2 linked regions of the Ramlibacter pinisoli genome follow. The protein of the gene in region 1 interacts with the protein of each later gene in a pairwise test. Links are inferred from orthologs where the notes say so. Each region holds a gene or a part of one and is shown on either strand. Other genes may lie near its edges. The genes, in order: hflK and ftsH.

What was found.
Region 2: the proteins of hflK (region 1) and ftsH interact in binary tests that used the Escherichia coli proteins (3 or more experiments, as listed by UniProt). The link is inferred for Ramlibacter pinisoli from one-to-one orthologs.

The regions. Positions count from the first base shown.
Region 1 is NZ_WSEL01000003.1:119,442-133,802, reverse strand. What follows is about bases 10,130-13,028. They hold hflK (FtsH protease activity modulator HflK), read left to right. Parts: upstream 10,130-10,870; coding sequence 10,871-12,187; downstream 12,188-13,028. Other genes in these bases: hflC (protease modulator HflC), read left to right, coding at 12,206-13,028; hflX (GTPase HflX), read left to right, coding at 10,130-10,829. Also shown: ndk (nucleoside-diphosphate kinase), read left to right, coding at 1-405; dual-specificity RNA methyltransferase RlmN, read left to right, coding at 425-1,561; type IV pilus biogenesis/stability protein PilW, read left to right, coding at 1,567-2,388; GON04_RS01810 (helix-turn-helix domain-containing protein), read left to right, coding at 2,381-3,298; ispG (flavodoxin-dependent (E)-4-hydroxy-3-methylbut-2-enyl-diphosphate synthase), read left to right, coding at 3,307-4,569; hisS (histidine--tRNA ligase), read left to right, coding at 4,622-5,941; GON04_RS01795 (YfgM family protein), read left to right, coding at 6,000-6,689; outer membrane protein assembly factor BamB, read left to right, coding at 6,686-7,846; ribosome biogenesis GTPase Der, read left to right, coding at 7,867-9,201; RNA chaperone Hfq, read left to right, coding at 9,339-9,584; more of hflX, read left to right, coding at 9,651-10,129; more of hflC, read left to right, coding at 13,029-13,117; GON04_RS01760 (DUF2065 domain-containing protein), read left to right, coding at 13,124-13,312; GON04_RS01755 (ATP phosphoribosyltransferase regulatory subunit), read left to right, coding at 13,420-14,361.
Region 2 is NZ_WSEL01000009.1:610,196-624,582, reverse strand. Bases 4,824-7,748 are described here. They hold ftsH (ATP-dependent zinc metalloprotease FtsH), read left to right. Parts: upstream 4,824-5,293; coding sequence 5,294-7,204; downstream 7,205-7,748. Other genes in these bases: folP (dihydropteroate synthase), read left to right, coding at 7,282-7,748. Outside these bases: carB (carbamoyl-phosphate synthase large subunit), read left to right, coding at 1-2,597; transcription elongation factor GreA, read left to right, coding at 2,713-3,192; GON04_RS17470 (DUF4149 domain-containing protein), read left to right, coding at 3,189-3,641; GON04_RS17465 (YhbY family RNA-binding protein), read right to left, coding at 3,619-4,092; GON04_RS17460 (RlmE family RNA methyltransferase), read left to right, coding at 4,129-4,788; more of folP, read left to right, coding at 7,749-8,136; glmM (phosphoglucosamine mutase), read left to right, coding at 8,133-9,467; GON04_RS17440 (MOSC domain-containing protein), read left to right, coding at 9,467-10,009; GON04_RS17435 (hypothetical protein), read right to left, coding at 10,006-10,149; GON04_RS17430 (M14 family zinc carboxypeptidase), read left to right, coding at 10,244-11,248; GON04_RS17425 (alpha/beta fold hydrolase), read left to right, coding at 11,245-12,006; GON04_RS17420 (GNAT family N-acetyltransferase), read left to right, coding at 12,120-12,947; GON04_RS17415 (UDP-2,3-diacylglucosamine diphosphatase), read left to right, coding at 12,958-13,818; GON04_RS17410 (glycosyltransferase family 4 protein), read left to right, coding at 13,815-14,387. UniProt on the Escherichia coli protein: Acts as a processive, ATP-dependent zinc metallopeptidase for both cytoplasmic and membrane proteins. Plays a role in the quality control of integral membrane proteins.

The sequences.
Region 1 (14,361 bases):
TCCATCATCAAGCCCGACGCGGTGGCCAAGAACGTCATCGGCCAGATCTACGCGCGCTTCGAAGGCGCCGGCCTGAAGGTCGTGGCTGCCCGCATGGCGCACCTGTCGCGCCAGGAAGCCGAGCAGTTCTATGCCGTGCACAAGGCGCGCCCGTTCTTCAACGACCTGGTGAGCTTCATGATCTCCGGCCCGGTGATGATCCAGGTGCTCGAGGGCGAGAGCGCCATCCTGAAGAACCGCGACCTGATGGGCGCCACCGATCCCAAGAAGGCCGAGAAGGGCACCATCCGCGCCGACTTCGCCGACAGCATCGACGCCAACGCGGTGCACGGCTCCGACGCGCCCGAGACGGCCGCCGTCGAGGTCGGCTTCTTCTTCCCCGGCATGAACGTCTATTCCCGCTGACGCGGGAATCTCCCATGCGATGACCACGGCCAACCTCCTCGACTTCGACCTCGAAGGGCTGGCCGCGTTCTGCCAAACGCTGGGCGAAAAGCGCTTCCGGGCGACCCAGCTGTTCCGCTGGATCCACCAGCGCGGTGCGCGCGAGTTCGACCAGATGTCCGACCTGGCGAAGTCGCTGCGCGAGAAGCTGCGCGGCGCGGCCCGCATCGAGGGCCTGCCGGTCATCAGCCAGCACGAGTCCGCCGACGGCACCATCAAGTGGCTGTTCGATGTCGGCGACGGCAATGCCGTCGAGGCCGTGTTCATCCCCGAGGACGACCGCGGCACGCTGTGCGTCTCGTCCCAAGCCGGCTGCGCGGTGGGCTGCCGCTTCTGCTCCACCGGGCACCAGGGCTTCTCGCGCAACCTCAGCACGGGCGAGATCCTCGCCCAGCTGTGGTTCGCCGAGCATTTCCTGCGCGGCCACCTGGGCACGACCGACCGCGTCATCTCCAACGTGGTGATGATGGGCATGGGCGAGCCGCTCCAGAACTACGCCGCGCTGGTGCCGGCATTGCGCGTCATGCTTGACGACCACGGCTACGGCCTGTCGCGGCGCCGCGTCACCGTGTCCACCTCCGGGGTGGTGCCGATGATCGACCGCCTCGGGCAGGATTGCCCGGTGGCCCTGGCCGTGTCGCTGCACGCGCCCAACGACCCGCTGCGCGACAACCTTGTGCCCCTGAACCGGAAGTACCCGCTGGCCGAGCTGCTGGCCGCCTGCGGCCGTTACCTCGAGCACGCGCCGCGCGACTTCATCACCTTCGAGTACTGCATGCTCGATGGCGTCAACGACCAGCCGGAGCACGCGCGCCAGCTGGTCGACCTGGTTCGCGCCAGCGGCGTCAACTGCAAGTTCAACCTCATTCCGTTCAACCCGTTCCCGCAGTCCGGGCTGACGCGATCGCCCAACACCCGGGTGGTCGCGTTCGCGAAAATGCTGAGTGATGCTGGTATCGTCACCACCGTGCGAAAAACGAGGGGGGACGACATCGACGCCGCGTGCGGGCAACTCGCCGGCGACGTGAAGGACCGCACCCGCGTGGGCGAACGCATCGCCCAGCAGCGCACGGTCATGCTGCGGCAGGTCCCTGCCGGCGTCGCGAAAGAGGGTTGAATCACATGAAGCGCCTCGGCTCCATCGGTGTCGTGCTCACGGCCCTGTCCTGGTCCGGCCTGCTGGCCGGCATGCTCGCGGTGGGTGGCTGTGCCGCCCCGGCCACCGAGCAGGCCAAGACCAGCGACCCGATCACCGAATCCGACGAGCCCGAGCACCGGCGCCGCGCCCGCATCCGGATGGAGCTGGCGGTGGGCTACTTCGAGCAGGGCAAGACCAGCATCGCGCTCGACGAGCTCAAGCAGGTCATCCTGGCCGATCCCACCTTCCCCGACGCCTTCAACCTGCGCGGCCTGGTGTACATGCGAATGAACGACATGGGCCAGGCCGAGGACAGCTTCCGGCGGGCCGTGGCGCTCAACCCGCGCGACGCCAACACCCTGCACAACCTGGGCTGGCTGCAGTGCCAGCAGCGCCGCTACGACGACGCCCAGCGGTCGTTCGAGCAGGCGCTGAACAGCCCCATCTACGGCGACCGCGCCAAGACGCTCATGGCGCAGGGCCTGTGCCTGGCGCGTGCCGGCAAGCCCGGCGACGCCGAGCGCAGCCTGTCCAAGGCCTACGAGCTGGACGCCGGCAATCCCATCATCGGCTACAACCTCGCCAACCTGCTGTATGCCCGCGGCGACCTGCAGCGGGCCCAGTTCTACATCCGGCGCCTGAACAACACCGAGCTGGCCAACGCCGAGACGCTCTGGCTGGGCGTGAAGGTCGAGCGCAAGATCGGCGACCAGGTCGCCCTCGCGCAGCTGGGCGAGCAGTTGCGCAAGCGGTACCCGCAATCGCGCGAGGTCACCCTCCTGGACAAGGGAGCGTTCGATGACTGAGGGGCAAGCGGGCGGCCCCAGCGCGGGCAGCCTGTTGCGCCAGGCCCGCGAGGCGTCCGGCCTGCACGTGGCGGCGCTGGCGGCTTCGCTCAAGGTGCCCGTGCGCAAGCTCGAGGCACTGGAGGGCGACCGCTACGACGAATTGCCCGATGCGGTGTTCGCGCGGGCGCTGGCGTCGGCGGTGTGCCGCACGCTCAAGGTCGATGCCCAGCCCATGCTCGACCGGCTGCCACAGGGCAATGCCCCGCGCCTGGGACCCGAGCGCGAGCCGATCAACGCCCCGTTCCGCGCTCCCGGCGACTACGTGGGGCCGAGCCTGTTCGACCGGCTCACCCGCCCGGTGTTCCTGGCGGTCTTCGCCCTCCTGCTGGGCGCCCTGGTCATCATCTTCCTGCCCGCCGGGGGCCGGGACGAAGTCGCGTCCAAGCCCGCCGAAGCCCCCGCGGGCGTGCCCATGGCGCCGGCAATCCTGGCGCCCGGCGCCGAGGCGCCGGCGGCATCCGCGCCGGGCGCGCCGCCCGTGATGCCTCCTGTCGCCAGCGCCGATTCGGCGCCGACTCCCACCGCCGCGGCTCCGTCCGCCACGGCATCGGCCGCGGCCCCCGTCACGGTGGTTGCTCCGTCCACCCAGGCGGCCGCGTCTGCGCCCGCCGATGGCACGGCCGTGCCCGCCAGCGGGCTGATCGTGTTCAAGGCCACCGGCCCGTCGTGGGTGCAGGTCACCGATGCCAAGGGCACGGTCACGCTGCGCCGCCTCATGGCCGCCGGCGAAACCGCCGGCGCGTCCGGCAGCCCACCGCTGGTCGTCACGGTCGGCAGCGCCAACGCCACCTCGGTGCAGGTGCGCGGCCAACCCTATGACCTGGCGGCCGTGGCGAAAGACAACGTCGCACGGTTCGAGGTGAAGTGATGTCCTCCATGCCTGAATCCTGCCTGCCCGTCGAGCCCGCAGCGCCTGCCCGGCGCCGCACGCGCCAGGCGCGCGTCGCCTGGGGTGACCGCGTGGTCACCGTCGGCGGCGACGCCCCGGTGCGGGTGCAGTCGATGACCAACACCGACACCGAGGACGCGATCGGCACCGCCATCCAGGTCAAGGAACTGGCGCAGGCCGGCTCCGAGGTGGTGCGCATCACGGTCAACACGCCCGAGGCGGCGCGGCAGGTGCCCTACATCCGCGAGCAGCTCGATCGCATGGGCGTCGACGTGCCGCTGATCGGCGACTTCCACTACAACGGCCACCGCCTGCTCACCGAGTTCCCCGACTGCGCCCAGGCGCTGTCCAAGTACCGCATCAATCCCGGCAACGTGGGCAAGGGCGACAAGCGCGACCGGCAGTTCGGCCAGATGATCGAGGCCGCCATGCGCTGGGACAAGCCGGTGCGCATCGGCGTCAACTGGGGCAGCCTCGACCAGGAACTGCTCGCCTCGCTGATGGACGAGAACGCCCGCCGCGCGCAGCCGTGGGAAGCGCGCAGCGTCATGTACGAGGCCCTCATCACCTCGGCCATCGAATCGGCCCGGCGTGCCGAGGCGATGGGCATGAACGGCGACCAGATCCTGCTGTCCTGCAAGGTCAGCGGCGTCCAGGACCTCATCTCCGTCTACCGCGAACTGGCGCGCCGCTGCGACTACGCGCTGCACTTGGGCCTCACGGAGGCCGGCATGGGCACCAAGGGCACGGTGGCTTCGAGCGTGGCGATGTCCATCCTGCTGCAGGAAGGCATCGGCGACACCATCCGGGTCTCGCTCACGCCGCAACCCGGCGAGTCGCGCACCCAGGAGGTGGTCATCGCCTCCGAGATCCTGCAGTCGCTGGGCCTGCGCATCTTCGTGCCCAGCGTCACGGCCTGCCCGGGCTGCGGCCGCACGACCAGCACCACCTTCCAGGAACTGGCCAAGCAGATCGACGACCACCTGCGGGCCAACATGCCGGTGTGGCGCAGCAAGTACCCCGGCGTCGAGAACCTGAGGCTGGCCGTCATGGGCTGCATCGTCAACGGTCCCGGCGAGAGCAAGCACGCCGACATCGGCATCAGCCTGCCCGGCACCGGCGAGGCGCCGGCCGCCCCGGTCTTCATCGATGGCGAGAAGGCGCTCACGCTGCGCGGCGACAACATCGCGGCCGAGTTCCACCAGATCGTCGAGAACTACATAGAGAAGAGATTCGGCGTTGCGGCTTGAGGCGGGGGCGCGTCCGGCGCCCGATGCCCAGCACTGAACGTCCGACCCAGACATGGCTGACAAACTGAGTGCCGTCAAGGGCATGAACGACATCCTGCCGGCCTCGGTGCCGCGCACGGAGAAACTGCCCGATTCCGCGCTGTGGCAGTGGTTCGAGACGGCGGTGCGCGACGTGCTGGGACGCTACGGCTACCAGTACCTGCTGACCCCCATCGTGGAACCCACCGCGCTGTTCGTGCGCGGGCTGGGGGAGGTGACCGACATCGTGGAGAAGGAGATGTACTCCTTCACCGACTCGATGAACGGCGACAAGCTCACGCTGCGCCCCGAAGCCACCGCCGGCATCGTGCGTGCGGTCGTCGAGCACAACGCGCTGTACAACGGGCCGCTGCGCATCTGGACCGTCGGGCCGATGTTCCGCCACGAGCGTCCGCAGAAAGGCCGCTACCGGCAGTTCCACCAGCTCGACGTCGAGGCGCTGGGCTTCGCTGGCCCGGACGTCGATGCCGAGATGATCCTGATGGCGCGCGCGCTCTGGCGCGAGCTCGGGCTGGTCGAGGGACAGCACGTCCGGCTGGAGATCAACAGCCTGGGCCAGCCCGACGAACGCAAGGCGCACCGCGAGGCCCTGGTGGGCTATTTCGAGCAGCACGCGCAGGCGCTGGACGCCGACTCGCAGCGCCGCCTGCAGTCGAACCCGCTGCGCATCCTGGACAGCAAGAACCCCGCGATGCAGGCGCTGATCGAGCAGGCTCCCAAGCTCATCGATTTCCTGGGCGAGGCGTCGCTGGCCCACTTCGACGCCGTCCGGGCCACGCTCGATGCCGTGGGCCTGGCGTATCGCGTCAACCCGCGCCTGGTGCGCGGCATGGACTACTACAACCTCACCGTCTTCGAGTGGGTCACCGACCAGCTCGGGTCACAGGGAACGGTGTGCGGCGGTGGCCGCTACGACGGGCTCATCGCCCAGCTGGGCGGAAAGCCGGCGCCGGCCGTGGGCTTCGGCCTGGGCATCGAGCGGCTGCTGCTGCTCATCCAGGAATTGCAGCTCCCGATGCCCTCGCAGGCGCCCGATGCCTATGCCGTCGTGCCGCCCGGCACGCCGCTGGCACCCGTCGTGGTGGCCCTCGAGGCCCTGCGCGCCGCCGGCGTGCGCGTCGTGCAGCATGCGGGCGGTCCCGACGGTCCCGGCAGCATGAAGTCGCAGTTCAAGAAGGCCGACGGCAGCGGGGCGCGCCATGCCCTCGTGTTCGGCGCCGACGAGCTGGCGGCCGGCGAGGTGACGCTCAAGGCGCTGCGCGACGGCTCCGGCGAGCAGCAACGGTTGCCGCTGGCCGACGTGGCCGCCTGGGCCGACCGCCTCAGGGCCTGACTGCACGCCTCCTTACAATCTCCGGCTGCCCGACCCGCGGCCGAACGAGCACTTTTCCATGGCATCCCACCTCGATCTCGAAGAACAGGAGCAGCTTGACCAGCTCAAGCACTTCTGGAAGACCTACGGCAACCTGATCTCCTGGCTGCTCATCATCGTGTTCGGCGCCATCGCGGCCATGAACGGCTGGCAGTACTGGCAGCGCGCGCAGTCGGCGCGGGCCTCCGCCATCTACGAGGACGTCGAGCGCGCGGTGCAGGCCGGCGACCTGGCCCGGGCCGAACGGGGCTTCGCCGACGTAAAGGACAAGTACGGCCGCACGCTGTTCGCGCAGCAGGCGGGGCTGCTGGTGGCGCAGGTCGCAGTCGACAAGGGCAAGCCCGACACCGCCAAGGCGGCGCTCGCCTGGGTGGCCGAGCAGGCGTCCGACGAGGGCTACCAGGCCATCGCCCGCCTGCGGCTGGCGTCCGTGCTGGTCGAGACCAAGTCGTACGACGAGGCGCTCAAGCAGCTCGCCGCCGATGTGCCCGCACCGTTCGCGGCCCTGGTGGCCGACCGCCGCGGCGACATCTACCAGCTGCAGGGCAAGAAGGCCGAGGCCAAGGCCGAGTACGGCAAGGCCTACCAGGCCCTGGACGAGCAGTCCGAGTACCGCCGCCTGCTGGAGGTGAAGCTCACCGCGCTGGGCGTCGACCCGAAGTCGCTCGCCACCGGCGACAAGCCGGCCGCCGGGAGCGCCAAGTCATGATCAAGCAAGCGATGACCGCCGGCCGCATCGGCGCGGCCGCCGTGCTCGCGGCCAGCCTGCTGGGCCTGGCGGGCTGCTCGATGATGCCGTCCTTCCTGGGCGGCAGCGACAAGGCGGCGCCGCCGCAACTCGAGCCCAATCCGGGTCTGCTGGCCGTGCGCCAGGCATGGACCACGAAGCTCGGCGAAGTCGGGTTCCCGATGACGGTCGCCGTCAACGGCACCCAGCTCGCGCTGGCGAGCAGCGATGGCACCGTGGCCATGCTCGATGCGGGCACCGGCCGTGAACTCTGGCGCGCCGGCGTCGGCTCGGCCATCGTGGCCGGCGCCGGCAGCGACGGCACCACGCTGGCGGTCGTCACGCGCGACAACGAACTGGTGGCTGCCAGCGCCGGCAAGGTGCTGTGGCGCCAGAAGCTGGCTGCCCAGGCCTACACGGCCCCGCTGGTGGCCGGCAACCGCGTGTTCGTGCTGGCCGCCGACCGCTCGGTGTCCGCCTTCGACGGCCAGAGCGGCCGCCGCCTGTGGTCGCAGCCGCGCCCCGGCGAGCCGCTGGTCCTGCGCCAGTCGGGCGTGCTGCTGGCCGTGGGCGACACGCTGCTGGCCGGGCAGGGCGGCCGCGTGGTCGGCCTGAACCCCAACAACGGCAGCGTCCGCTGGGACGCCGCCATCGCCACGCCGCGCGGCACGAACGACGTCGAGCGCCTGGTCGACCTGGTCGGCCGGCCCAGCCGCGTCGGCAACTCGGTGTGCGTGCGTGCCTTCCAGGCCTCGGTGGGCTGCCTCGACGCGACCCGCGGTGGCCTGGCCTGGACCAAGCCATCCAATGGCGGCGACGGCCTGGGTGGTGACGACCGCCTGGTGGTCGGCACCGAATCCGACGGCCGCGTCGTGGCTTGGCGCCGCGACAACGGCGAGCGCGCCTGGACCACCGACAAGCTGCTGCACCGCGGCACCGGCACGCCGCTGCTGGTGGGCAATTCGGTCGCCGTGGGCGACTCCACCGGCCTGCTGCACGTGCTCTCGCGCGAGGACGGCAAGCTGCTCACCCGCCTGACGACCGACGGTTCGCCGGTCGTGGCCCCGCCGGTGATCGCCGGCAGCACCCTGGTCGTTGTCACCCGCAACGGCGGGGTCTACGGCTTCGTGCCGCAATAACCGCATCCCGAGGGCGGACCATGAAACCCGTGATGGCCCTGGTGGGCCGCCCGAACGTCGGCAAGTCGACGCTCTTCAACCGCATCACCAAGTCGCGCGACGCCATCGTGGCCGACTTCGCCGGCCTCACGCGCGACCGCCACTACGGCAACGCGCGGCAGGGCAAGCACGAGTTCATCGTCATCGACACCGGCGGCTTCGAGCCCACGGCCGAGTCGGGCATCTTCATGGAGATGGCCAAGCAGACGCGGCAGGCCGTGGCCGAGGCGGACGTGGTGGTCTTCGTGGTCGACGCCCGCGGCGGCCTCTCGGCCCAGGACCACGACATCGCCAACTACCTGCGCAAGCTGGGCAAGCCGACGGTGCTGGCGGCCAACAAGGCCGAGGGCATGACCGAGGGCGTTCAGCTCACCGAGTTCTATGAACTCGGCCTGGGCGAGGTACACGCCGTCTCGGCCGCGCACGGGCAGGGGATCCGCAGCCTGGTCGAGGTGGCCCTGGAGCCGCTGGGCCTGCCGGACGACGAGGACGAGGCGGCCGTCAACGAGAGCGTCATCAAGCTGGCGGTGGCCGGCCGGCCCAACGTCGGCAAGTCCACCCTCATCAACACCTGGCTGGGCGAGGAACGCCTGGTGGCCTTCGACCTGCCGGGCACCACGCGCGACGCCATCTCGGTGCCGTTCGAGCGGGGCGGCAAGCGCTACGAGCTCATCGACACCGCCGGCCTGCGCCGCAAGGGCAAGGTGTTCGAGGCGATCGAGAAGTTCTCGGTCGTCAAGACGCTGCAGGCGATCGAGTCCGCCAACGTCGTGCTGCTGCTGCTCGACGCCACGCAGGGCGTGACCGACCAGGACGCCCACATCGCCGGCTACATCCTCGAGAGCGGCCGGGCGGTGGTCCTGGCCATCAACAAGTGGGACGCCGTGGATGCCTACCAGCGCGAGCAGGTGCAGCGCCAGATCGAGGCTCGGCTGGCGTTCCTGAAGTTCGCGGCCCTGCACCTGATCTCGGCCAAGAAGCGCCAGGGCCTGACGCCCGTGTGGCAATCGATCGCCCAGGCCCACCAGGCCGCGATGACCAAGATGTCGACCCCGGTGCTCACGCGGCTGCTGCAGGAGGCGGTGCAGTTCCAGGCCCCCAAGCGGTCGGGCATGTTCCGGCCCAAGCTGCGCTATGCGCACCAGGGCGGCATGAACCCGCCGGTGATCGTGATCCACGGCAACTCGCTGGAGCACGTGACCGATGCCTACAAGCGCTTCCTCGAGGGCCGGTTCCGCAAGGAGTTCAATCTCATCGGGACGCCGCTGCGCATCGAGCTGAAGACCTCCCACAATCCCTACGCCGACAAGGAATGACGGCCCGGGGAGGCCTCACGCACTTGAACGACCCCGTGCCATCCCCAAGTGCCGGGTCTAGCCCGCTGCCTACTTGCACGGCTGGGTCGCTGTGGTAAGGTGCAAGTTCCAACAACGCTTCGAACACGGAGAATATCGTGAGCAACAAAGGGCAGCTGCTACAAGACCCGTTCCTCAACACGCTGCGACGGGAGCACGTGCCGGTGTCGATCTACCTCGTCAACGGCATCAAGTTGCAGGGCCAGATCGAATCGTTCGACCAATACGTGGTGCTCCTTCGCAACACGGTGACCCAGATGGTCTACAAGCACGCCATCTCCACCATCGTCCCCGGCCGGGCCGTGAACTTCTCCACGGCCGAGAGCAACGAAGCCGCCACCTGATCGCGGGCGCGGCTCGCGGCACGCGCGCCGGGGGTCTTCCACCGCCGAAATCCCCCGGACGCCGATTTGCCTGATTCCCCTGATCGTTCCACCGCCCCCACCGTCCTGGTCGGGGTGGATCTCGGGCTGCCCCATTTCGACGGCGAGCTCGCCGAACTGGGCGAGCTCGCCCGCACGGCCGGCCTGCAGCCGGTGGCCCGCATCACCGCCAAGCGCAAGGCGCCGGACGCCGCGCTGTTCGTCGGCAAGGGCAAGGCCGACGAGATCAAGGCCCTGGCCGAGGAGCATGGCGCCACCGAAGTGCTGTTCGACCAGTCGCTCAGCCCCGGCCAGCAGCGCAACCTCGAGCGCCACCTGGGCCTGCCGGTCAACGACCGCACCCTGCTGATCCTGGAGATCTTCGCCCAGCGGGCGCGCAGCCACGAAGGCAAACTGCAGGTCGAGCTGGCCCGCCTGCAGTACGTCAGCACGCGCCTGGTGCGCCGCTGGTCGCACCTGGAGCGCCAGACCGGCGGCGCGGGCGTGCGCGGCGGTCCGGGCGAAAAGCAGATCGAACTCGACCGCCGGATGATCGGCGATGCCATCCGGCGTACCCGCGACCGGCTCGAGAAGGTGAAGAAGCAGCGCCACACCCAGCGGCGCCAGCGCGAGCGCCAGGGCGCCTACAACATCTCCATCGTCGGCTACACCAACGCCGGAAAGTCGACGCTGTTCAATGCGCTGGTGAAGGCGCGGGCCTACGCCGCCGACCAGCTCTTCGCGACCCTCGACACCACCACCCGCCAGCTCTACCTGGGCGACGCCGAGGGGGCCGGCCGGTCGGTGTCGCTGTCCGACACGGTCGGCTTCATCCGCGACCTGCCGCACGGCCTCATCGACGCCTTCCAGGCCACGCTGCAGGAGGCGACCGACGCCGACCTGCTGCTGCACGTGGTCGATGCCGCCAACCCGAACCACCCCGAGCAGATCGGTGAAGTGCAGCGCGTACTGCAGGAAATCGGGGCCGACCACGTGCCGCAGGTGCTGGTGTTCAACAAGACCGATGCGCTCGAGCCGTCGCAGCAGCCCCGGGTGCGCAGCGACCTGTTCGGACTCGAGGGCGAGGCGGTCCGGCGCCTGTTCGTCAGCAGCCGCACGGGGGAGGGCCTGGCAGAGCTGAGAGCCGAGCTGGCCGAGCGCGCGGCGAGTGCCGCGCAGCACACATCCCCCCGTTCAAGTCCCGAATTGCACGACGAGCCCGCCTGATTGGGCACAATCGACCAAGCAACGACCACAACACGAAGCGCATGAAGCTCCACTTCCCCGGCGTCCTGGCGGCTCTCCCGGGCCGCGTCCGAGGCATGTTCAACCTGAACGATCCGCGCTGGGGGCGCGGGGGCGACGACGGCAAGGACAACAAGCCCGAGGGCGGCAACGGCCGCGGCCCCAACCAGGGTCCACCCGACCTCGACGAGCTCTGGCGCGATTTCAATCGCCGCCTGGGTGGCCTCTTCGGAGGCAACCGCGGCCGCCGTCCCGATCCCGGCAACAACGGTGGCGGCTTCCAGCCCGACATGAAGAGCGCGGGCCTGGGCGTCGGTCTGATCATCGGCGTGCTGGCCCTCATCTGGCTGGGCACCGGCATCTTCATCGTGCAGGAAGGCCAGCAGGCGGTGGTCACGCGCTTCGGCCGCTACCACTCCTCGGTCGGTGCCGGCATCAACTACCGGCTGCCATACCCGATCGAGCGCCATGACGTCGTGAACGTCACGCAGATCCGCTCGGTCGACGTCGGCCGCGACGCCGTCATCAAGGCCACCGGCCTGCGCGAGTCGGCCATGCTGACCGAGGACGAGAACATCGTCGAGATCAAGTTCGCCGTGCAGTACCGGCTGAACGACGCACGCGCCTACCTGTTCGAGAGCAAGAACCCGGGCGAGGCAGTGGTGCAGGCGGCCGAGACGGCCGTGCGCGACGTGGTCGGCAAGATGCGCATGGATTCCGCACTGGCCGACGAGCGGGACCAGATCGGGCCGCGCGTGCGCACCCTGATGCAGCAGATCCTGGACCGCTACAAGGTCGGCATCGAGGTGGTGGGCATCAACCTGCAGCAGGGCGGCGTGCGTCCCCCGGAGCAGGTGCAGTCCGCCTTCGACGACGTGCTCAAGGCCGGCCAGGAGCGCGAGCGGGCCAAGAACGAGGCCCAGGCCTACGCCAACGACGTCATCCCGCGCGCCGTCGGTTCCGCCGCGCGGCTGAAGGAAGAGGCCGAGGGCTACAAGTCCCGCGTGGTCTCGCAGGCGCAGGGCGACACGCAGCGCTTCAACGCCGTGCTGGCCCAGTACCAGAAGGCGCCGCAGGTCACCCGCGACCGCCTGTACCTCGAGACCATGCAGCAGATCTACGCCAGCGTCACCAAGGTGCTGGTCGAGTCGCGCCAGGGGGCCAGTCTGCTGTACCTCCCGCTCGATCGCCTGTTGCAGCAGGTGGCGTCCGGCACGCCGGCCATCGCACCCGAGCCGGCTGTCCCGCCCAGTGGCCCCGCTGCCGGCTCGTCCGGCTCCTCCTCCGTGGACGCGCGAACCCGCGACAACGCCCGTGGCCGCGAGCGCGAGTCGCGCTGAGCAGGAGGACAAGACACCATGAACCGCATCGGATTCTTCGCCGCCACGGCCCTCATCATCCTGGCCCTCCTGAGCTCCATGCTCTTCGTCGTCGACCAGCGCCAGTTCGGCGTCGTCTACTCGCTCGGCCAGATCAAGGACGTGATCACCGAGCCGGGGCTGAACTTCAAGCTGCCGCCGCCGTTCCAGAACGTCAGCTACATCGACAAGCGCCTCCTGACGCTGGACAGCAGCGACACCGAGCCGATGCTCACCGCCGAGAAGCAGCGCGTGGTCATCGACTGGTACGTGCGCTGGCGCATCAGCGATCCATCACAGTACATCCGCAACGTCGGCCTCGACGAGGCGGCCGGCGCCAACCAGCTCAACCGGGTGGTGCGCAACGCCTTCCAGGAAGAGATCAACCGGCGCACCGTGCGCGAGTTGCTGTCCACCAAGCGCGAGCAGCTCATGGCCGACGTCAAGCGCGAGGTGCTCGAGGTGGTCAAGGGCAGCAAGCCCTGGGGCGTCGACGTCATCGACGTGCGCATCACGCGCGCCGACTACGTGGAGGCCATCACCGAGTCGGTCTACCGCCGCATGGAGGCCGAGCGCAAGCGGGTGGCCAACGAACTGCGTTCCACCGGCGCGGCCGAGGGCGAGAAGATCCGCGCCGACGCCGACCGCCAGCGCGAGATCACCATCGCCAACGCGTACCGCGACGCGCAGAAGATCAAGGGCGACGGCGACGCGCAGGCAGCCAGCATCTACGGCGAATCGTTCGGCCGCGATGCGCAGTTCGCGAAGTTCTACCGCAGCCTGGAGGCCTACCGCGCCACCTTCAACAAGAAGGGCGACGTGATGGTGGTCGATCCGAGCGGCTCCGAGTTCTTCAGCGCCTTCCGCGGCGGCGGCGCCGCCGCACCCGCCCCGGCACCCGCCAGGAAATAGCCGGCCTTGGACAGCAACACCTTCTGGGCCGCGCTGGCCCTGGTGCTGGTGTTCGAGGGCCTGCTGCCGCTGCTGGCCCCGCGCGGCTGGCGCAACACCTTCCAGAAGCTGCTGGTCCTGCGCGACGGCCAGTTGCGCTTCTTCGGCCTGTGCAGCGTGCTGCTCGGCCTGGTGCTGCTCTGGCTGGTGGGCTGAGTTCCTTCGGCGTCGTTCCCCGTGCCATCGGCGGTCACGCATGAGGCACCGGGGAGGGGGCCGGCGCGCCGCGTAAAATCCCTGTTTTAACAGCGCCTCCTCCCTTCATGTCCGCCTGGCTCCTGCCGGATCACATCGCCGACGTCCTGCCCTCCGAGGCGCGGCACATCGAGGAACTGCGGCGCCAGTTGCTCGACACGGCGCGGGGCTACGGCTGCGAGCTGGTGATGCCGCCGCTGCTCGAGCACCTCGAGTCGCTGCTCACCGGCACCGGCGAGGCCCTGGGCCTGCAGACCTTCAAGCTGGTCGACCAGATCTCCGGTCGCACCCTGGGCCTGCGTGCCGACACCACGCCCCAGGTCGCCCGCATCGACGCCCACCTGCTCAACCGCTCCGGCGTCGCGCGCCTGTGCTACTGCGGCCCGGTGCTGCACACCCGCCCGGACCGCCCCCACGCTACCCGCGAACCGCTGCAGTTCGGCGCCGAGGTCTACGGGCACGGTGGCATCGAAGCCGACCTGGAGGTGCTGCTGCTGGCGATGGACTGCCTGCGCGCCACGGGCGTCGGCTCGGCCACGGTCGACCTGGCGGATGCGCGCATCGTGCGCGCGCTGTTCACGGATGTCACGGTCGATGCGCAGGCGCTGCGCGACGTGCACGCCGCATTGGCGGCCAAGGACGCGAGCGCGCTGGCCCGGCTCACCCGATCCTTCCCCAGCGCGGCCCGCGAGGGCCTGGCCGCCCTGGTCTCCCTCTACGGCGACGCCAAGGTGCTCGACGAGGCGCGCCGCGTGCTGCCTCCCGTGCCCGGCCTGCACGAGGCCCTGCAGCAGCTCCGGTGGCTGGGCGGCCAGATCGAAGGCGCCACGGTGAGCTACGACCTGGGCGACCTGCGCGGCTACGCCTACTACAGCGGCATGCGGTTCGGCATTTACACGGCCGGCGCGAGCGATGCGCTGGTGCGCGGCGGCCGCTACGACGAGGTCGGGGCGGTGTTCGGGCGCAACCGGCCGGCCGTCGGCTTCTCGCTCGACGTCAAGGAACTGGTC
Region 2 (14,387 bases), on another replicon or contig:
AGGTGGTCCGCGACAAGGCGGACAACTGCATCATCATCTGCTCGATCGAGAACCTCGATCCCATGGGCGTGCACACCGGCGACTCCATCACCGTGGCGCCGGCCCAGACACTCACCGACAAGGAATACCAGATCATGCGCAACGCCTCGCTGGCGGTGCTGCGCGAGATCGGCGTCGACACCGGTGGCTCCAACGTGCAGTTCGCGATCAATCCCAAGGACGGGCGCATGGTCGTGATCGAGATGAACCCGCGCGTGTCGCGCTCGTCGGCCCTGGCCTCCAAGGCCACGGGCTTTCCCATCGCCAAGGTCGCCGCCAAGCTGGCCGTCGGCTACACGCTCGACGAACTGCGCAACGAGATCACGGGCGGGGCCACGCCGGCCAGCTTCGAGCCCTCGATCGACTACGTCGTCACTAAGATCCCGCGCTTCGCCTTCGAGAAGTTCCCGCAGGCCGACGCGCACCTGACCACGCAGATGAAGTCGGTGGGCGAGGTCATGGCCATGGGCCGCACCTTCCAGGAGTCGTTCCAGAAGGCCCTGCGCGGGCTGGAGGTCGGCGTGGACGGCATGAACGAGAAGACCCAGGACCGCGAGGTGCTCGAGAAGGAGCTGGGCGAGCCCGGCCCCGAGCGCATCTGGTACGTGGGCGACGCCTTCGCGCAGGGCCTGTCGGTCGACGAGGTGTACGACCTCACGAAGATCGACAAGTGGTTCCTGGTGCAGATCGAGGAGATCGTGAAGATCGAGCTCGAGCTGGACAAGCTGGTGGCGCAAAAGGGCGAGGGCACCCTGGCTTCCATCGACGCCCGTACGCTGCGCCTGCTCAAGCGCAAGGGGTTCTCCGATCGCCGCCTGGCCAAGCTGCTCAAGACCACCGACAAGGCCGTGCGCGAACTGCGCAAGAAGCTGGGCGTGCGCCCGGTGTACAAGCGCGTGGACACCTGCGCCGCCGAGTTCGCCACCAACACCGCGTACATGTACTCGACCTACGAGGACGAGTGCGAAGCGCTGCCGACCAACAAGAAGAAGATCATGGTGCTGGGCGGCGGGCCCAACCGCATCGGCCAGGGCATCGAGTTCGACTACTGCTGCGTGCATGCCGCGCTCGCCCTGCGCGAGGACGGCTACGAGACCATCATGGTCAACTGCAACCCGGAGACGGTGTCGACCGACTACGACACGTCGGACCGGCTCTACTTCGAGCCGCTGACGCTGGAAGACGTGCTGGAGATCGTCGACAAGGAAAAGCCCACCGGCGTCATCGTGCAGTACGGCGGCCAGACACCGCTGAAGCTGGCACTCGGGCTGGAGGCGGAGGGCGTGCCCATCATCGGCACCTCGCCCGACATGATCGATGCCGCCGAGGACCGCGAGCGGTTCCAGAAGCTGCTGCAGGAGCTGGGCCTGCGCCAGCCGCCGAACGCCACCGCCCGCACCGAGCCCGAGGCGCTGGAAAAGGCGCAGGCGCTGGGCTACCCGCTGGTCGTGCGGCCCAGCTACGTGCTGGGCGGCCGTGCGATGGAGATCGTCCACGAGCAGCGCGACCTCGAGCGCTACATGCGCGAGGCCGTCAAGGTGTCGAACGACTCCCCGGTGCTGCTCGACCGGTTCCTCAACGACGCGATCGAGTGCGACGTCGACTGCCTGTCGGACGGCCAGCGCACCTTCATCGGCGGCGTGATGGAGCACATCGAGCAGGCCGGCGTGCACTCGGGCGACTCGGCCTGTTCGCTGCCGCCGTACTCGCTGTCGAAGGAGACGGTCGACGAGCTCAAGCGCCAGACGGCCGCCATGGCCAAGGCCCTGAAGGTCGTGGGCCTGATGAACGTGCAGTTCGCCATCCAGCAGATCGACGGCCAGGACGTCATCTTCGTCCTGGAGGTCAATCCGCGCGCCTCGCGCACCGTGCCGTACGTGAGCAAGGCCACCGGCATCCAGCTGGCCAAGGTGGCCGCGCGTTGCATGGTGGGCCAGTCGCTCGAGTCGCAGGGCATCCGAGCCGAGGTGACGCCGCCGTACTTCAGCGTGAAGGAGGCCGTGTTCCCGTTCGTCAAGTTCCCGGGCGTGGACACCATCCTCGGTCCGGAAATGAAGTCCACCGGCGAGGTGATGGGCGTCGGCAAGACCTTCGGGGAGGCCTTCGTCAAGAGCCAGCTCGGAGCCGGAACCAAGCTGCCGCGGCCGACGGATGCCGTCAAGAAGGTGTTCCTGACCGTCAAGAACAGTGACAAGCCGCGTGCCGTGGAAGTGGCACGGCAGCTGGCCGGCATGGGCTTCGACGTCGTGGCGACCAAGGGCACCGCCGCGGCCATCGGCGCCGCGGGCATTCCCTGCGGGACGGTCAACAAGGTCACCGAGGGGCGGCCGCACGTGGTCGACATGATCAAGAACGACGAGATCTGCATGGTGATCAACACCGTGGAAGAGCGCCGCAACGCCATCGCCGACTCGCGGGCGATCCGCACATCGTCGTTGCTCGCCCGGGTGACGACCTTCACCACCATCGCCGGCGCCGAGGCGGCGGTCGAGGGCATGAAATACATGGACAACCTCGACGTCTACTCGGTCCAGGAACTGCACGCCCAGCTGGGCTAGCGGCCGGCCCCCGGCCGGACGGCCGGGCTGGAACTTTTGGGTATCATCAGACCGAACAACACACCGCCGGTCGGCAACGTCCGGCGGTTTGCTTTTGCGAGCATGAGGAACAGACATGGCAACCATTCCCATCACCAAGCGCGGCATCGAGAAACTGAAGGCAGAACTGCATGAGCTGAAGACGGTGCAGCGTCCCTGGGTGATCAATGCCATTGCCGAGGCGCGCGCACAGGGCGACCTCTCGGAGAACGCCGAGTACGACGCGGCGAAGGATCGCCAGGGTTTCATCGAGGGACGCATCCGCGAACTCGAGGGCAAATTGGCCGCCGCGCAGGTGATCGATCCGTCCCAGCTGGACGCGGGCGGCAGGGTCGTGTTCGGCGCCACGGTCGAGCTGGAGGAAGAAGAGTCCGGCGACAAGGTCAAGTACCAGATCGTCGGCGAGGACGAGGCCGACCTCAAGGAAGGCCTGATCAACATCTCCAGCCCGATCGCCCGGGCGCTGATCGGCAAGGAAGAGGGCGATACCGCCGAAGTGCAGGCGCCGGGCGGCATCAAGCGCTACGAGATCGTGGCGGTGCATTACGTCGGATGAGCACCTGGCGGCACCGGCTCCCCGTGCTGGCGGCGGCCCTGTGGTGGGGCAGCCTCAGTGCCATCGGCTTCCTGGCGGTGCCCTTGCTTTTCGCGAACCTCCCCACGCCAGCCCTGGCTGGCCAGACGGCCGCCAGGCTCTTCAGTGCGCAGACCTGGGTGTCGCTCGGTTGCGGCGTGGTCGTGCTGATGGCGTCGCGCCAGCGTGGCGAGGCGCCACGGATGGACTGGGCACGAGGTGCGCTCGGCTTCACGCTCGCTGGACTGCTGCTGGCCTTGCTGGCCGAGTTCGCGGTGGCTCCGCGCATCGTTGCGCGCGAGAACCTGCGGCTCTGGCACGGGGCCGGGACCGCGATGTTCGCCTTGCAGTGGGCCTGCGCCCTGGTGGTGCTGTGGAAGGCGACCGGCGAAGCCGGCCGCGCCGGCGTCAGTCCAGGCGACCCTTCTTGACCGATTTCTGCTTGGGCTTGGCCCGCTTGACCTGGCCCCCGGGCGTCAGGCGCTGGTTCCCCAGCACGCGCAGGGTGCGTACTTCGGGGCGTTGTCCGCCTCGCTTGCTGTATTTCAGGACCTTGACGTCGCGAGGGCCGGGCATGCGGTCCTCGTCGGCTGCCTTGGACTTGGCGGGCTTGGGGCGCCACAGCACCAGCAGCTTGCCGATGTGCTGGATCTGGGCGGCGTTCAGCTGGTCGGCCAGCTGGTCGTACATGGCGTCGCGGGCGGCGCGATCGTCGCCGAGCACCCGCACCTTGATGAGGCCGTGGGCGGACAGTGCGGCGTCGGTCTCCTTGACGATGGCCGGCGTGAGGCCGTCGTTGCCGATCATGACCACGGGGCCGAGGTGGTGGGCTTCGGCGCGGTGCACCTTGCGTTCGGCAATGGAGAGTTGGATGGCTGGCATGGCCGGTATTATCGATCGCAGGCGGAAGGCACTTCCTTGAAAGTCAAGACCAAGAGCAAGAAGGTCAACAAGGCCTGGCTCAACGACCACGTCAACGACCCCTACGTGAAGCTCGCGGCGAAGGAGGGCTTCCGGGCGCGCGCGGCCTACAAGCTCAAGGAGATCGACGAGCAGCTCGGCCTGATCCGGCCGGGGCACCTGGTGGTCGATCTCGGATCGACGCCGGGCGCCTGGAGCCAGTACGTGCGCCGCAAGCTGTCGCCCCAGGGCGCCGCCGTGGGCGCACTGGACGGCACCATCCTGGCGCTCGACATCCTGCCGATGGACCCGATCGAAGGCGTCAACTTCCTGCAGGGCGATTTCCGCGAGCCGGAGGTGCTGGCGCAGCTGGAAGCCGTGGTGGCGGGGCGCAAGGCGGACGTGGTGGTCTCGGACATGGCGCCCAACCTGTCGGGCATCGCGTCGGCGGACGCAGCCCGGATCGCGCATCTGGTGGAGCTGGCCGTGGCGTTTGCCGAGTTGCACCTGAAGCCGGACGGCGCGCTCGTGTGCAAGGTGTTCCACGGCAGCGGCTACAGCCAGCTGGTGAAGCTGTTCAAGGAAAGCTTCCGGATCGTGAAGCCGATCAAGCCCAAGGCCTCGCGGGACAAGTCCTCGGAGACTTTCCTGGTGGGCATCGGCCCCAAGGGCCGCTGATTCAGGCCCTCAGCGGCGGCTTCTGGTCACGTTTTTCGGTGCTGACGCGGGTGCTGACGACTATTTCACGCCCCAGCATTTGGCAACAAAGGGTGAGATTGGTGGAGTCGGTTGGGGACGGAGCGCTCCCGGGCCGCGAAATGAGCAGGAATGTTTCGTTTGCGGTGACAAGAATTGGGGAACCCGAGATCGGGAGTTCTGCCTATCCTCAAGTGCGGTCGAGTTCACAGTCAGGCAAATTCGGTCCTGAAAAGGCCTGCATCAGCTTGACTGGAAGTCGGTTGTCGGGCATTGGATTTTCCGCGGCGATGCGGACCGGCACCTGCACGAGGCGCCCCTTGCTTGCAACCTTTGGGCGAGCAGTGCATCGAACGCCCAGCCGGTGCGATTTCAGGCAGGCCGGCTGTTCAGTCAGCCCGGGGGCAGTCCCCGGGGGAAACATTCCACGACTTGAAACCCCTAGAATGAGCCGTAACTGGCCCAAGTACCGCATCCGGAGTCTGAGTTGAACAATCAGTGGTTCTCGAAAATAGCCGTCTGGCTCGTCATCGCGCTCGTGTTGTTCACGGTGTTCAAGCAGTTCGACACCCGGGGCGCGGCTGGCGCCAGCGTCATGGGCTACTCCGACTTCCTGGAGGAAGTGCGGGGCCGGCGCATCAAGAACGCCGTGATCCAGGAAGGCCAGGGCGGCACCGAGATCGTGGCCATGACGACGGACGACCGCAAGGTGCGCACCACCGCCACCTACCTGGATCGCGGCCTGGTCGGTGACCTCATCAACAACGGGGTCAAGTTCGACGTCAAGCCCCGCGAGGAGGGCTCGCTGCTCATGACGCTGCTCGTGAGCTGGGGCCCGATGCTGCTCCTGATCGGCGTCTGGATCTACTTCATGCGGCAGATGCAGGGCGGGGGCAAGGGCGGGGCGTTCTCGTTCGGCAAGAGCAAGGCCCGCATGCTCGACGAGAACAACAACCAGATCACCTTCGCCGATGTCGCCGGCTGCGACGAGGCCAAGGAAGAAGTCAAGGAAGTGGTCGACTTCCTCAAGGACCCGCAGAAGTTCCAGAAGCTGGGTGGCCGCATTCCGCGTGGCCTGCTGCTGGTCGGCCCCCCCGGCACCGGCAAGACGCTGCTGGCCAAGGGCATCGCCGGCGAGGCCAAGGTGCCGTTCTTCTCGATCTCGGGCTCCGACTTCGTCGAGATGTTCGTCGGCGTGGGTGCGGCCCGCGTGCGCGACATGTTCGAGAACGCCAAGAAGAACGCCCCCTGCATCATCTTCATCGATGAAATCGACGCCGTGGGGCGCCAGCGTGGCGCCGGCTTGGGCGGCGGCAACGACGAGCGCGAGCAGACCCTCAACCAGATGCTGGTCGAGATGGACGGCTTCGAGACCAATCTGGGCGTGATCGTCGTGGCCGCCACCAACCGGCCCGACATCCTGGACGCCGCCCTGCTGCGCCCCGGCCGCTTCGACCGCCAGGTCTACGTGACCCTGCCGGACATCCGTGGCCGCGAGCAGATCCTGAACGTCCACATGCGCAAGATTCCGATCGGCCAGGACGTCAACGCCAGCATCATCGCCCGCGGCACGCCCGGCATGTCGGGCGCCGACCTCGCCAACCTGTGCAACGAGGCCGCCCTGATGGCCGCGCGTCGCAACGCCCGCGTCGTGGAGATGCAGGACTTCGAGAAGGCCAAGGACAAGATCCTGATGGGCCCCGAGCGCAAGAGCATGGTCATGCCCGAGGAGGAGCGTCGCAACACGGCCTACCACGAGTCCGGCCACGCGCTCATCGGCAAGCTGCTGCCCAAGTGCGACCCCGTGCACAAGGTCACCATCATCCCGCGCGGCCGCGCGCTGGGGGTCACGATGAGCCTGCCGGCGCAGGACCGCTACAGCTACGACCGCGAGTACATGCTCAACCAGATCGCCATGCTGTTCGGCGGGCGCATCGCGGAAGAGGTGTTCATGAACCAGATGACCACCGGCGCGAGCAACGACTTCGAGCGCGCCACCCACCTGGCGCGCGACATGGTCATGCGCTACGGCATGAGCGATGCCCTGGGCCCGATGGTCTATGCCGAAAACGAGGGCGAGGTGTTCCTGGGCCGCTCGGTCACCAAGACCACCAACATCTCCGAGCAGACCATGCAGAAGGTCGATGAAGAGGTGCGCCGCATCATCGACGAGCAGTACAGCCTGGCCCGCAAGCTCATCGAGGACCACAGCGACAAGATGCATGCCATGGCCAAGGCGCTGCTGGAGTGGGAAACCATCGACACCGAGCAGCTCGACGACATCATGGCCGGCAAGGACCCGCGTCCGCCGAAGGACTTCACACCGCGCAGCCCGTCGTCCGGCGGCGGTTCCGGTGGCAGCCCCGTGGCCACGGACCCGACGCCCACGGCAGCCTGAAAGAGCCAGTCTGCCAGCAGCAAGAGGGCCCTCCGGGGCCCTTTTTGCTTGTCGGGCTGGCGCACAATCGTCCTCCTATGCACTGGCAGACCGCCCGCTACCGGATCGACCTGGCGCGTCCGCGCGTGATGGGCATCGTCAACATCACGCCCGATTCGTTCTCCGACGGTGGTCGCTATCGCCAGACCCGACAAGCCATCGACCACTGCGAGCATCTGGTCGCGCAGGGCGCGGACATCCTGGATCTCGGCGGTGAATCCAGCCGGCCTGGCACACCTCCTGTAGCGCTGGACGAGGAGCTTGCGCGCCTGCTACCGGTGCTGCGCGAAGCGGTGGCCATGGGGGTCCCCGTCTCGGTCGACACCTACAAGCCCGAAGTGATGCGCCAGGCGCTGGACCTGGGTGCGGACATCGTGAACGACATCTGGGCGCTCCAGCAACCCGGCGCTGTCGACGTCGTTGCGGCCCACCCGTCCTGCGGCGTCTGCCTCATGCACATGCACGGCGAGCCGCAGACCATGCAGCGCACTCCGATGGAAGGCGATGCGGTTCCTCAGGTGCGCGATTTCCTGGCGGCGCGGTCGCAGGAACTGGCGGCACGCGGCGTGGCACCTCACCGGATCGTCTGGGACGCCGGGATCGGCTTCGGCAAGACGGTGGCGCAGAACTTCGCGCTGCTCGCCCGCCAGCGGGAGCTCCTGGACGGCGACCATGCCTTGCTGGCCGGCTGGTCGCGCAAGTCATCGCTGGGGCAGGTGACCGGCCTGCCGGTGAACGACCGGGTGGCGGCCAGCGTGGCCGCGGCCGTGCTGGCGGTCGAGCGCGGCGCACGCATCGTGCGCGTGCACGACGTCCACGACACGGTGGCGGCATTGAAGGTGTGGGCGGCGACCCATCACAACGACGAAGTGGAAGGGAGCATGACAGCATGAGCAGGACGTATTTCGGCACCGACGGCATCCGCGGCACGGTCGGGCAGGCGCCCATCACCCCCGATTTCGTGCTGAGATTGGCCCATGCCGTCGGACGGGTGCTGAAGCGGTCGGAAGAGCGGCCCACGGTGCTCATCGGCAAGGACACCCGGATCTCCGGCTATATGCTCGAGAGCGCGCTGGAATCGGGCTTCAACTCGGCCGGCGTCGATGTCGTGCTGCTCGGGCCACTGCCGACGCCCGGCGTGGCCTACCTCACGCGTGCCCAGCGCGCCAGCCTGGGCGTCGTCATCAGCGCCAGCCACAACCCGTACCCGGACAACGGCATCAAGTTCTTCAGCGCGCAAGGCACCAAGCTGCCCGACGAGTGGGAGCGTGCCGTCGAGGCCGCGTTGAACGACCCGCCCGCCTGGGCCGATTCGGCCAACCTGGGCAAGGCACGGCGGCTCGACGACGCCGCCGGCCGCTACATCGAGTTCTGCAAGAGCACCTTCGCCAACGACCTGACGCTCAAGGGCGTTTCCATCGTCGTCGATGCCGCCAACGGGGCGGCGTACCACATCGCCCCCAAGGTGTTCCATGAACTGGGCGCCGAGGTGCACGGCATCGGGATTGCGCCGGACGGCCTCAACATCAACCGCGACTGCGGCGCCACGCACCCGGAGGCGCTGGTCCAGGCGGTCCGTGAACGCGGTGCGGATTTCGGCGTTGCACTCGACGGCGATGCCGACCGGTTGCAACTGGTCGACGCCGAGGGCCGCCTGTACAACGGTGACGAGCTGCTCTACCTGATGGTCGCCGACCGGCAGAACAGCGGCGAGCGCGTGCCGGGCGTGGTCGGCACGCTGATGACCAACATGGCGGTCGAGAAGGCGCTGCGAGCGCGCGACGTGGAGTTCGTCCGCGCCAAGGTCGGCGACCGCTACGTGCTGGAGGAGCTGGAGCGGCGCGGCTGGATTCTCGGCGGAGAGGGCTCCGGCCACCTGCTCGCGCTGGACAGGCATACCACCGGCGACGGCCTGATCAGTGCACTGCAGGTCCTCAAGGCAGCGGTGCGCGGCCGCAAGAGCCTGGCACAGCTGCTCGCCGGCGTCAGCCTCTACCCGCAGGTCCTCCTCAACGTGCGGTTGCAGGCCGGCCAGGACTGGGCCGCCGCCAAGGCGCTGCCGTCGGTGCGCGCCGAACTCGAGAAGCGCCTGGGCCAGCGCGGCCGCATCCTCATCCGTCCGAGCGGCACCGAGCCGGTGGTCCGGGTCATGGTCGAGGCGGATGACGGCGCGCTGGCGAAGGAAGGGGCCACGGCCCTGGCGGACGCCATCCAGGCTGGCTGATGCACGGCGAGGTCGCTGCGGTCCATCGCAGCGCGAGCCACAGCTTCGGCAAGTTCGCAGAAGACGCCGTCACCCTGGTGGCCGGCCTGGGGGTCGCCGGCGATGCGCACGCCGGCAGCACCGTGCAGCACCGCTCCCGCGTGCGGCGCGATCCCTCGGCGCCAAACCTGCGCCAGGTCCACCTGCTGCAGATCGAGCTCTTCGACGAGCTGCTGCCCAAGGGATTCGCGGTCTGGCCGGGCGAGCTCGGGGAGAACGTGACCACGCGCGGCCTGGACCTGCTGGCGCTGCCGGCCGGCACGCGGTTGCGGCTGGGCAGCCAGGCCACCATCGAGCTCACGGGGTTGCGCAATCCGTGCTCGCAGATCGACAAGTTCCAGCCGGGGCTGATGGCCGCCGTGCTCGATCGCGATGCGCAGGGCAGGCTGGTCCGCAAGGCCGGCGTGATGGCGGTGGTGCTCCAGGGCGGCGAGGTGCGCGTGGGCGATCCCATCGCCGTCGACTTGCCGGCTGGCGAACACCGGGCGCTGGAGCCCGTCTAGGTCGTCCAGCGCGATCCGGATCCCGATCCGGCCATCCGGTCGCGCACCCGCCACACCTGCAACGCCACCAGTTCGCCCACGCCGGCAGCCAATGCCAGGAGGACAGCCAGGAACTGAAGCGGGAATTGGCGTTGGAACATGGTCGCGCCCGTTGTCTGCACCGCGCCACCCTAGCCGGCGCAGGTGGCACTTTCATGTCACGGCGGTGTCGCTGCGACCTTCTAAGCTGGCCGGGTGACCGCGACGTCCTTGCCCGAACTCGACGACCTGCAGCGCGTGCTCGATATCGGCGGCTCCCACCTGGAGGTGAGGCATACAGCCTCGGCGGGGCCCCGTGCACTGCCGGTCTACACCGTGGCGCTCGGCAATCCGGCGCCGGACGTCCCGGCGGTGGGCTTCTTCGGCGGTGTCCATGGCCTGGAGCGCATCGGCTCGCAGGTCGTGATCGCCTGGCTGCACAGCCTGGTGGCGCGGTTGCGATGGGACGCGACGCTGCACCGGCAGCTGGAGCAGGTCCGGCTCGTGTTCATGCCCATCGTCAACCCCGAGGGCATGCTGCGGGGGACCCGGGCGAACGCCGCCGGCGTCGACCTGATGCGCAATGCGCCCGTCGATGCGCTTGATCCCGTGCCGCCCCTGGTGGGCGGGCAGCGCACGAGCGCCGGCCTGCCCTGGTACCGCGGCCGGCTGGGCGCCCCGATGGAGCCCGAGAGCGCAGCGCTGTGTGCCTGCGTGGCGCGTGAACTGCAGGCGCGGCCCTGCAGCCTGGTGCTGGACTGCCACTCCGGTTTCGGCCTGCGCGATCGCCTGTGGTTCCCGTTCGCGCACAGCCGGCGCGCCATCGCGCACCTGGCGGAGATGCACGCGCTCCAGCTCGCATTCGAGGAGTCGCATCCCAACCATCCCTATGTCGTGGAGCCGCAGAGCCGGCAGTACCTGGCGCACGGCGACCTCTGGGACCATCTCTACCTCCAATCGAGCGATGGCCCCGGCGTGTTCCTGCCGATGACGCTGGAGATGGGATCGTGGCTGTGGGTCAAGAAGAATCCCCGACAGCTGCTGTCGCGCGCCGGGCTGTTCAATCCCGTGCTGCTGCATCGGCGACAACGTGTGTTGCGCCGACACTTTCCGCTGTTCGACTTCCTCGTCCGCGCCGGGCTGGCGGCGCGTGAGTGGCTGCCACCTGGGGATGATCGCGAGCGCCACCGCCAGGCCGCCGTCGAGCGGTGGTACCGGTGACCGTGCGCTGGGTCCTGTTGCGCGGGTTGACGCGCGAGGCGGCGCACTGGGGCAGCTTCGGCCCGGAACTGGCCGCGGCGACCGGCGGCGCCGTCGCGGCGATCGACCTGCCGGGCAGCGGAGCCCGTCGTGGCGAGACGGCTCCCTGGCACGTCGCGGCCCTGGCCCAGCACTGCCGGCAGGCACTGCCGCCGCACGACGGTCCCACGGTGTTGCTGGCGCTGTCGCTCGGGGCCATGGTCGCCATCGAGTGGTGCCGACAGGCTCCGGGCCAGGTCGCTGGCTGCGTGCTCGTGAACACGAGCGCCGGCGGTCATAGCCCCTTCTGGCGCCGGCTGCGACCCGTGCACTACCCGACCGTGGTCCGAATGCTGGCCGGCATGGACACCGCCATGCGCGAGCAACGGATTCTGTCGATCACGAGCGCGCGTCCGCAGCAGCACGCACAGGAGGTGGCCCGCTGGATCGCGATCGCGCGCAGCCGCCCGGTGAGCGCCGGGACAGCTTGGCGCCAGCTGTGGGCGGCGGCCCGCTACCGGGCCCCTGCTTCGCCACCCCCGGTGCCACTGCTGGTCCTCGCTTCGGCGGGCGACCGGCTGGTCGACCCGGCCTGTTCGCGCGGATTGGCTCGCGGTTGGCAGGTGCCACTGCGCGAGCACCCGTGGGCCGGACATGACCTGCCGCTCGACGATCCGCAGTGGGTGATCGAGCAGGTTGCGCAGTGGTGGGGCGCGCAGGGCCGCCACGCGCCGCGGTGAATGCGCCGTGCGCCGGCCGCGCCGGGCGCCGCGGTCATCGAACTGCCATCCAATTGCAACGGTCGAGTCACCGGCCGTTCGCACACTGTCGGGCATCCAGACAGGAGCCCCGCATGAACGACCTGCCGAATCCCACCTTGCCGCTGTCGCCGATCGCCTTGCCACGGGGGTCGCTTCCAGGACCTGGTTCGAGCTCTCCTGCTGCGGAGCGCGGCGCGGTTCTGGTCAGCTGGGCGCAGCACGAGGACGAGGTCCGGCAGGCGCAGCGCCTGAGGTATCGCATCTTCGCGGACGAAATGGGGGCGCGCCTGGACACGGCGCTCCCCGGCCATGACATCGACCTGTTCGACGATTTCTGCGAGCACCTGCTGGTGCGCGATCGAGCCACCGGCGAAGTGGTCGGCACGTACCGGGTGCTGACCCCGGCCCAGGCACGGCGGGTCGGCAGCACATACAGCGACACCGAGTTCGACCTCACCCGGCTGCGCGGGCTGCGCACGCGGATGGTGGAGTTGGGGCGCAGCTGCGTGCATCCGGACCACCGGCACGGCGGCGTCATCCTCGCGTTGTGGGGTGCGCTGGCGGAGTTCATGGTGCGCAACCAGCTGGACACCATGGTCGGCTGCGCCAGCATCCCGATGCTGCACAACGGCGTGGTCAGCGGGCACGCCGCCGCGAGCATCTGGAACCAGCTGCGGCAGACGACGCACCTTGCGCCCATCGAGCTGCAGGTGCGTCCGCGGCTCGCGCTGCCGATCGAGCAGCTCGACGGCACGCTGGACGTCGAGCCGCCCGCCCTCATCAAGGGATACCTGCGGCTGGGTGCGAAGGTGCTGGGGCCGCCCGCCTGGGACCCCGACTTCAACAGCGCCGACCTGCCGATGCTGATGCGCATCGCGGACCTGCCGCCACGCTACCGCAAGCACTTCCTGGGCCACTGAGGAGCCCGCCGTGCGCACCGCCTTCGACACCGTCGACTTCGTGGCCGCGGGCGTCGCCGGCGGGACCGCGACGGAGTCCGAGGACCCGGTCCGGCCGCCGTACCGGACGGTGTTCGTGTCCGACATCCATCTGGGCACGGCCGGCTGCCAGGCGGCCGCCCTGCTGGACTTCCTCAAGCGCCACCCCAGCGAACAGCTGTACCTGGTGGGCGACATCGTCGACGGCTGGCAGCTGCGCCGGCGCTGGTTCTGGCCGCAGGCCCACAACGACGTCGTGCAGAAGGTCCTGCGCCGTGCGCGCAAGGGCTGCCGGGTGGTCTACGTGCCGGGCAACCACGACGAGTTCGCGCGCCAGTTCGCCGGCCACGCGTTCGGCGGCATCGAGGTGGCCGAGGAAGCCGTGCACGTGACGGCGGATGGCCGCCGGTTGTGGGTGCTGCATGGCGATGCCTTCGACGGCGTGGTGCAGTGCGCCAAGTGGCTTGCCCACATCGGCGACACGCTCTACGAGTTCACGTTGCGGCTCAATCGCCACCTGAACAGGGCCAGGGGCTGGTTCGGGCTGCCGTACTGGTCGTTGTCGGGCTACCTCAAGCACCGGGTCAAGCGGGCACTGAACTACGTCACCGGGTTCGAGCAGGCGGTGGCGCACGAAGCGCGCAGGCGCGGCCACCAGGGCGTGGTCTGCGGGCATATCCACCGCGCCGAGATGCGCGAGATCGACGGCGTGCTCTATTGCAACGACGGCGACTGGGTGGAGAGCCGGACCGCGTTGGTCGAACACCTCGACGGCCGCCTGGAACTGGTGGAGTGGGGCGCCGTCGACCACCCGGTCGCCTCCCCGCGGATCGCCCACAAGGAGCTTGCATGAAGATCGCCCTCGTCACCGACGCCTGGATGCCCCAGGTCAACGGCGTCGTGACCACGCTGGTGGAACTGGTGCGCGAACTCACGGCAGCGGGGCACGACCTGCTGGTGGTGCAGCCGGGCGACTTCCGCACCCGCCCGTGCCCGGGTTACCCGGGGATCGACCTCGCCGTCGCGCCCCGGCGCCAGCTCGCCGCGCAGCTGGATGCTTTCCAGCCGGATGCGATCCACCTGGCGACGGAAGGGCCACTGGGCTGGGCCGGCCGCCGCTATTGCCTGCGGCGCCGACTCGCCTTCACGACGGCCTTCCACACCAAGTTTCCCGAGATCCTGCATGCTGCCGCGATGGTGCCGGTGGGGTGGGGCTACGCGCTGTTTCGCCATTTCCACCGTCCCTCGTCGGGTGTCATGGTCCCGACGCGGAGCGTGCTGGCCATGCTCGAACGGCGGGGCTTTCGCAACCTGCGGGCCTGGACGCACGGCGTGGACACCGGGCTGTTCGGCTTCAGCGCCCAGCCGCTGCCGCACGACCTGCTGCGGGACCTGCCGAGGCCGATCGCGCTGTTCGTCGGC